Regions from separate parts of the Lysinibacillus sp. NPDC097162 genome, predicted to be linked through region 2. Evidence: predicted binding sites of a transcription regulator. Region 2 holds the regulator's gene; the other holds the start of a gene.
What was found. The regulator LexA, encoded in region 2, represses DNA repair genes until DNA is damaged. The targets are predictions, from matches to a motif close to CGAACATATGTTCG.
Positions count from the first base shown of each region.

Region 1: ACIQXW_RS11915 (carbohydrate kinase) is a predicted target of LexA. The motif match lies at 1,296-1,309, and genes of this name have one in related genera.

Region 1 is NZ_JBIWDT010000001.1:2,333,396-2,336,828, reverse strand. Features, by position in the region: gene ACIQXW_RS11920 (MFS transporter) at 1-1,140, shown strand, start outside; gene ACIQXW_RS11915 (carbohydrate kinase) at 1,342-2,433, shown strand; gene ACIQXW_RS11910 (pseudouridine-5'-phosphate glycosidase) at 2,437-3,351, shown strand.
Region 2 is NZ_JBIWDT010000001.1:433,808-437,240, forward strand. Features, by position in the region: gene ACIQXW_RS02015 (prepilin peptidase) at 1-683, shown strand, start outside; gene ACIQXW_RS02020 (gamma-glutamyl-gamma-aminobutyrate hydrolase family protein) at 696-1,418, shown strand; gene lexA (transcriptional repressor LexA) at 1,456-2,073, opposite strand; gene yneA (cell division suppressor protein YneA) at 2,250-2,564, shown strand; gene ACIQXW_RS02035 (YneB family resolvase-like protein) at 2,561-3,226, shown strand; gene ACIQXW_RS02040 (GNAT family N-acetyltransferase) at 3,307-3,433, opposite strand, start outside.

The DNA of each region.
Region 1 (3,433 bases), 1.9 Mb from region 2:
GGGTGGGATCGTTCTGTAATAGCAATGGCTTTTGCTATTAGTCTTTTTTTATACGGGATTTCCGGTCCGTTTATGGCGGCATTACTCGAGGTTCTGGGATTAAAGAAAATGATGCTAGCTGCTATGGCGATATTAATTATAGGCATATCGCTCACATTATTAATGCAGCAAGCATGGCAATTAATTATTATTTGGGGTTTTATTATTGGTCTAGGGGCTAGCCTCTTTTTAACCGTTTTAAGTCCTTTTGTTGCAAATCATTGGTTTGAAAAAAGAAGAGGGCTCGCTTTAGGAATATTAACTGCCAGCACGGCAACAGGACAATTAGTTCTTCTCCCGATATTAGCAATGATTATTGAAAATTCTTCATGGCGATGGGCAATTGCTTTAATAATGGTGTTAAGCTCCATTATGTTTTTCATTATTTTATTGTTTATGAAAAATAAACCGATGGACGTTGGGCTTCTTGCATATGGACTTGAAGAAGAAAAAGCGGAAAGTGTAGTAGAAAATAAGAAAAACCCGATTATTATTGCTTTTAATGGTTTATTCGTTGCAATAAAAGTGAAAGAATTTTGGCTTTTAGCAGGTAGTTTTTTTATTTGCGGATTATCAACAAGCGGGTTAATTGGTACGCATTTTGTATCGTATTGTATTAGTTTCGGTGTACCTTTAGTAACGGCTGCTTCGTTTCTATCGTTCATGGGAATATTCAACTTAGTCGGAACTACATTATCAGGCTGGTTATCTGATCGCTTCGATAATCGTTGGTTACTATTTTGGTATTATCTTTTAAGAGGTGCTTCTCTCGTGTTACTGCCGTATGCATTAATGCAAGGTTCTCTTACATTGCTCATTATTTTTACTGCGTTCTATGGATTAGATTGGATTGCAACTGTACCGCCAACTGTTAGTATTTCAAGACAAATTTTTGGCACGCAAAAAAGTGGTATTATTTATGGTTGGATTTTTGCATCCCATCAGGCAGGTGCTGCAGTAGCAGCATATGGTGGAGGTTTAATTTATAAATTTTTCAACTCGTACACATGGGCGTTTTTCTTAGCTGGTGTATTATGTGTTTTAGCTAGCTTGTTTGTTATCGTCGTGAAAAAGCAATCTCCGAATAAACTAGCACATTAAAACGAATTCTATAGTAATGAACAGAACGGATTGAACATAATAGTATAAACGACATGAAAAGTACAAATAGTATGCTAGGAAGTATTCTAGCGTGCTATTTTTTTGTTGTAAAACCTTGTAAGCATGCATAAATAAGAGAAATGTTTGACTTTGTTCAAACAAAAGTTTATGATATAAACAAATATAATAAAAGGTGATGCTATGAATGAAAGAGAACAAGCGGTACTGGCTTTAATTCGTAAAAATCCGTTTATGTCTCAGCAAGAGATGGCAGATAAGATGAATCTGTCCCGTCCAGTACTTGCAAACCTAGTGTCGAGCTTAACGAAGCAAGGGAAAATTGTTGGCCGTGCTTATATTTTACCTGAGGAAAATGAAATTATTTGTATCGGTGGAGCTAATCTCGATCGGAAATTTCATGTAAGAGGGACCGTGCAATTAGGAACTTCTAATCCTGCTAGCTCCTCATTCAGTGTAGGTGGGGTTGGTCGAAATATTGCGGAAAATTTAGGTCGACTTAATCATGAGGTGACGTTGCTCACGACAGCTGGAAAGGATGCGGATTGGCAAGTAATCCAAGAAGCATCAGAATCATTTATGAATTTACGCTATGTCGAGCAGTTACCAGATGCTTCAACTGGTTCTTATACTGCGATTATGGACGAGCAAGGTGAACTTGCATTAGCTGTTGCAAACATGGAAGTTTATGATTTATTATTGCCAAGTTTATTGAAGAAATATGAGCCAATGCTAATGAATGCAGGCTGCTTTATTATGGATTTAAACTGCCCGAAAGAAACGGTAGCTTACATCCAACAAGTAGCGATTGCGCGAGCTATTCCGTTTGTCATTGTACCGGTATCTTCGCCAAAAATGAATCGATTACCAGATACATTGCAAGGGGTTACATGGTTTATTTGTAACACAGATGAAGCAGAAACAATCGTTGGTCATAAAATTGAAAACGATGCAAACTATGAAAAAGCTATTCAAAAGCTTCTTCAATTAGGGGCCGAGCATGTCATTATTACTGCAGGTAGCAAAGGTGTCTATGCTGCATCTGCAACTAGTACACCAAGTCATTTTGCTGCTAAAGAAATCACTAAAATTGAAGATGTAACTGGCGCGGGTGATGCTTTTGTAAGTGCTGTCATCCATAGTTGGTTAAGGGGACAATCCTTTGAGGTTTGCATTGATGCAGGCTTAACGAATGCTAAAAATACACTTGCATCCCCGTACACAGTAAGACCTGAATTATCAGAAGAATTGTTAAAAAGTGAAATGGAGGAATAACACATGAAAGAATTCATCGTATTATCAGAAGAAGTAAAAGCTGGACAAGCAAAAGGACTACCAATTGTTGCATTAGAGTCAACAATCATCTCACATGGTATGCCATATCCTCAAAACGTACAAACAGCACGTGAAGTAGAGCAAATTATTCGTGACAACGGTGCGGTACCTGCAACGATTGCGCTAATTGACGGTAAAATTAAAATCGGTTTATCTGACGAAGAACTTGAAATGTTTGGGAATGCACAAGGTGTTGCTAAAACTTCTCGCCGTGACCTAGGCTATTTATTAGCTACGAAAAAATTAGGCGCGACAACAGTTGCTGCAACAATGATTTGTGCTGAGCTTGCCGGCATTGAAATTTTCGTTACAGGTGGTATCGGTGGTGTGCACCGCGGTGCTGAAACAACAATGGATATTTCAGCTGACTTAGAAGAATTAGCACAAACAAATGTAGCTGTAATTTGTGCAGGTGCTAAATCTATTTTAGATATCGGTTTAACACTAGAATATCTTGAAACAAAAGGTGTACCTGTTGTAGGTTATGGCACTCCAGAGCTTCCTGCATTCTACACACGCCAAAGTGGATTTGATGTAAACTTTAAGCTTGATACACCAGAAGAAGTAGCAGCAATGTTACGTGCTAAATGGGATTTAGGCTTACGAGGTGGAGCGGTTATTGCAAACCCTATTCCAGAAGCAGAGGCACTTGAGCATGAATTCATCACTAGCATTATCGAAAAAGCGTTACAAGAAGCCGAAGAAAATGGTATTCAAGGTAAAAATGTAACACCATTCTTACTTGGCAAAGTAAAAGAATTAACTGAAGGTAAGAGCCTTGATGCAAACATCGCATTAGTGAAAAACAATGCAGTAGTTGGTGCGAAAATTGCTGTTGCCTACAACAAAGCAAACTAACTAGTAAATTATAGACTCTTTGCGAAGCTCACTTGCCTCGTAAAGGGTCTTTTTATCTATAATAATGTATTTTTTACCCATT
Region 2 (3,433 bases):
GCTTACGTGTGCCGTTAAAGGAGTCGATTGTTAAGCCACCCTCTCACTGTACGAGCTGTCAAAGACAATTAACGGCAATTGATTTAGTGCCCGTTTTGTCCTATGTTTTTTTAGCAGGTAAATGTCGTAGCTGTGGACAAAAAATTTCGTGGATTTATCCACTAATGGAGTTGTTAACAGGCGTATTATTCGCCTTTTCATATTGGCAATTGGGCTTTAGTGAAGAGTTTATCGTAGCGATACTATTGATTTCATTATTAGTAATCCTTGTCGTATCGGATTTTGCGTATATGCTTATTCCTGATAAAGTGCTTTTGTTTTTTTTACCTTTATTAGCAATTGGGCGAGTGTTTTCGCCATTAACGCCTTGGTGGGATAGTATCGTAGGTGCCGTCGTTGGCTTTGGCATATTATATGGTATTGCTGTTGTATCACGTGGCGGTATGGGCGGTGGCGATATTAAATTATTCTTTTTACTTGGACTTGTACTTGGTACAATAAATACATTATTGACATTATTTGTAGCGGCGGTAATTGGTATGATTGTCGGGATAATCGTGCTCAAAGTACGGCAACAAGGTCGAAAAACGCCGATTCCTTTTGGACCTTCCATTGCTTTAGCTGCAATTATCGTGTATTTCTATGGGGATGTCATAATTGATTGGTATGTAGGATTATGGTAAGGGGGTATATGGATGAAACCGATTATTGGTATTACAGCATTTGCAGAGGACGATTTATCGTCAAGATTGAATGTAGCCTATAGTAAAAGTGTCATTGAGGCTGGTGGCATTCCACTTATTATTCCACTAGGGGTAGAGGAAGATGTAGCACAAATTTTATCGTTGACGGACGGTTTATTATTATCTGGTGGTCATGATGTGCATCCATTTGAATTTGGAGCGGAGCCTCTACCGAAGCTAGGACAAATACATCCAGAACGAGATAAGGTGGAACTTGCCTTAATTCATGCGGCTTTTACAAGAAAAATGCCAATTTTGGGGATTTGCCGTGGCATGCAAATACTTAATGTTGCGTTAGGTGGAACTTTATACCAAGATATTGATAGCGAATATCATAGTAGTAAGCTGTTAAAGCATACACAACAAGCGGCTCGGGGTGTTGCTACACATTATGTACAAATTACGCCAGATACGTTGTTAAAATCAATTATCGAGGAAGAAAAAATTGCTGTGAATTCATTTCACCATCAAGCTGTAAATGTATTAGCAGAGAAGCTAATCGTTGCAGCGAAATCGAGTGATGGTCTAGTTGAAGCGTTCGTGCACGAAGACTATCCGTTTTGTTTAGCAGTGCAGTGGCACCCAGAAGAACAAGCAGTTGTAGGGGATTTAGCTGCACAGAAGCTTTTTACAGCCTTTACTGAGGAGAGCTTAAAATATAAAAGAGAAGCATGAGTGCTTCTCTTTTTTGTTTGCTAAGTATGAGAATGCATTAGTGTACACGGCGATATAAGCCGACTACTTGTCCTAAAATTGAAACTTGGTCTACAATAATCGGTTCCATTGTAGCGTTTTCTGGCTGTAAGCGGAAATGATTTTTTTCTTTGAAGAAGCGTTTAACTGTTGCTTCATCTTCTTCTGTCATTGCAACGACAATATCACCGTTATCTGCTGTTGCTTTTTGCTTCACGATGACTAAATCGCCATCAAAAATACCCGCCTCGATCATCGATTCACCCATGATTTCTAACATAAATAGTTGATCTTCACTTGTACCGTAAATATCAGGTAATGGGAAATATTCGTCGATATTTTCGATGGCAGTAATCGGTGATCCAGCTGTTACCTTACCAACAAGCGGTACATGGATGACGCTTTGCTTTTGAATTGAATCTTCTGGCTCTAAAATTTCAATGGCACGTGGCTTAGTAGGGTCTCGTCGAATAAAGCCTTTTTGCTCTAAACGAGCTAAATGTCCATGAACCGTTGAGCTTGAAGCAAGTCCAACTGCTTCCCCAATCTCACGTACAGATGGCGGATACCCTTTTGCACGTACTTCTTCTTTGATAAACGCTAGTATATCCTCTTGTCTTTTCGAAACTTTTTTCATGATTGCTCACCTCTTTTTTTATATCATTCTTCTTACTATCTTCTTACTAGATAGTATAGCAGAATGCGAACACTTATGCAAACATAGGTTCGAAAAAGTGTTTGACAAAAACGTCTGTTCGCTTTATCATAAGAACATACATTCCGAACAAACATTCTTAAAAGGGGATATGATGAATGAATTGGTTTAAAAAAAATACACATATTTCAATTTTATTAGGCGCATTTTTACTATTTGCAGGTTATCTTGTTATAACTGATCCTGGAGACATTACTTACACTGAAATTTATATCGAACATGGCGATAGCTTATGGTCGTTAGCTGAGCAATACCGTGGTAAAATGGGTATGGACGACTGGATAAAACTTGTGAAAGCCGAGAACGAATTACATAGCGTAAAAATAGTTGCTGGAAAATCACTCGTTATACCAGTAGTGGGTGACAATCAGACACCCACCAATTCAATTGAAATTGCGAGAAGTGAAAGATGATGAATAAACAAAGAACGGCTGTAATTTACTGCCGTGTGAGCACCGAAAAAGAGACACAAAGTTCTTCATTGGAGCGTCAACAAGAAGAATTACTTCGTTATGCTAAGGAACAAAACTACGATGTGAAAAATGTTTTTTTGGATAAGCATAGTGGGTATGATGTTGAACGCGAAGGATTACTTGAAATGCTCGATTATATTAAAGAAAAAGAGATACACGCATTATTTGTGCAAGATGAAACGCGTTTAGGGCGTGGTAATGCACGAATGGCTGTACTTCATTTATTGCAAAAAACGGAAACAGATGTTTTTTCTATGCGTGATGCAGGGCCTGTACAATTGAATGAGATGGATACGATGTTGCTCGAAATTTTAGCTATTGTTGAGGAATATCAACGTAAAATCCATAATGCGAAAATTCGTCGTGGTATGCGCCGTGCAGTAGAAAATGGCTATCGTCCTGAACATAACCTTTCCAATCGTGGCAATCCAAATGGTCAGGAGCGTAAGGAAGTGCCTATAGAAGAAATTGTGAAGCTACGAAATCGGGGCTTTACCTATGAGGAAATTGCTACGACACTAAGAGGTCTTGGCTTCGATGTAAGTAAGGCAACCGTACATAGGCGTTATCAAGAACATCAAGAAAGGTTAGCGGGCAATTAATTTGCCCTGCTAATCTTTTTTCATGTTTAAAAACACTCCTGATGTAAACTGTCCAACTAGGTAGGAGGGCAAGATTAATTTCATGTTAAAGCTACCCATTCCTCTTGCAAAATAGCGTAATAGTATTCATCCCACCAACCGTCACCATATGGTATGCATTTTTTAAAAAATCCTTCACGTTGCATACCGATTTTTTCCATCACTCGG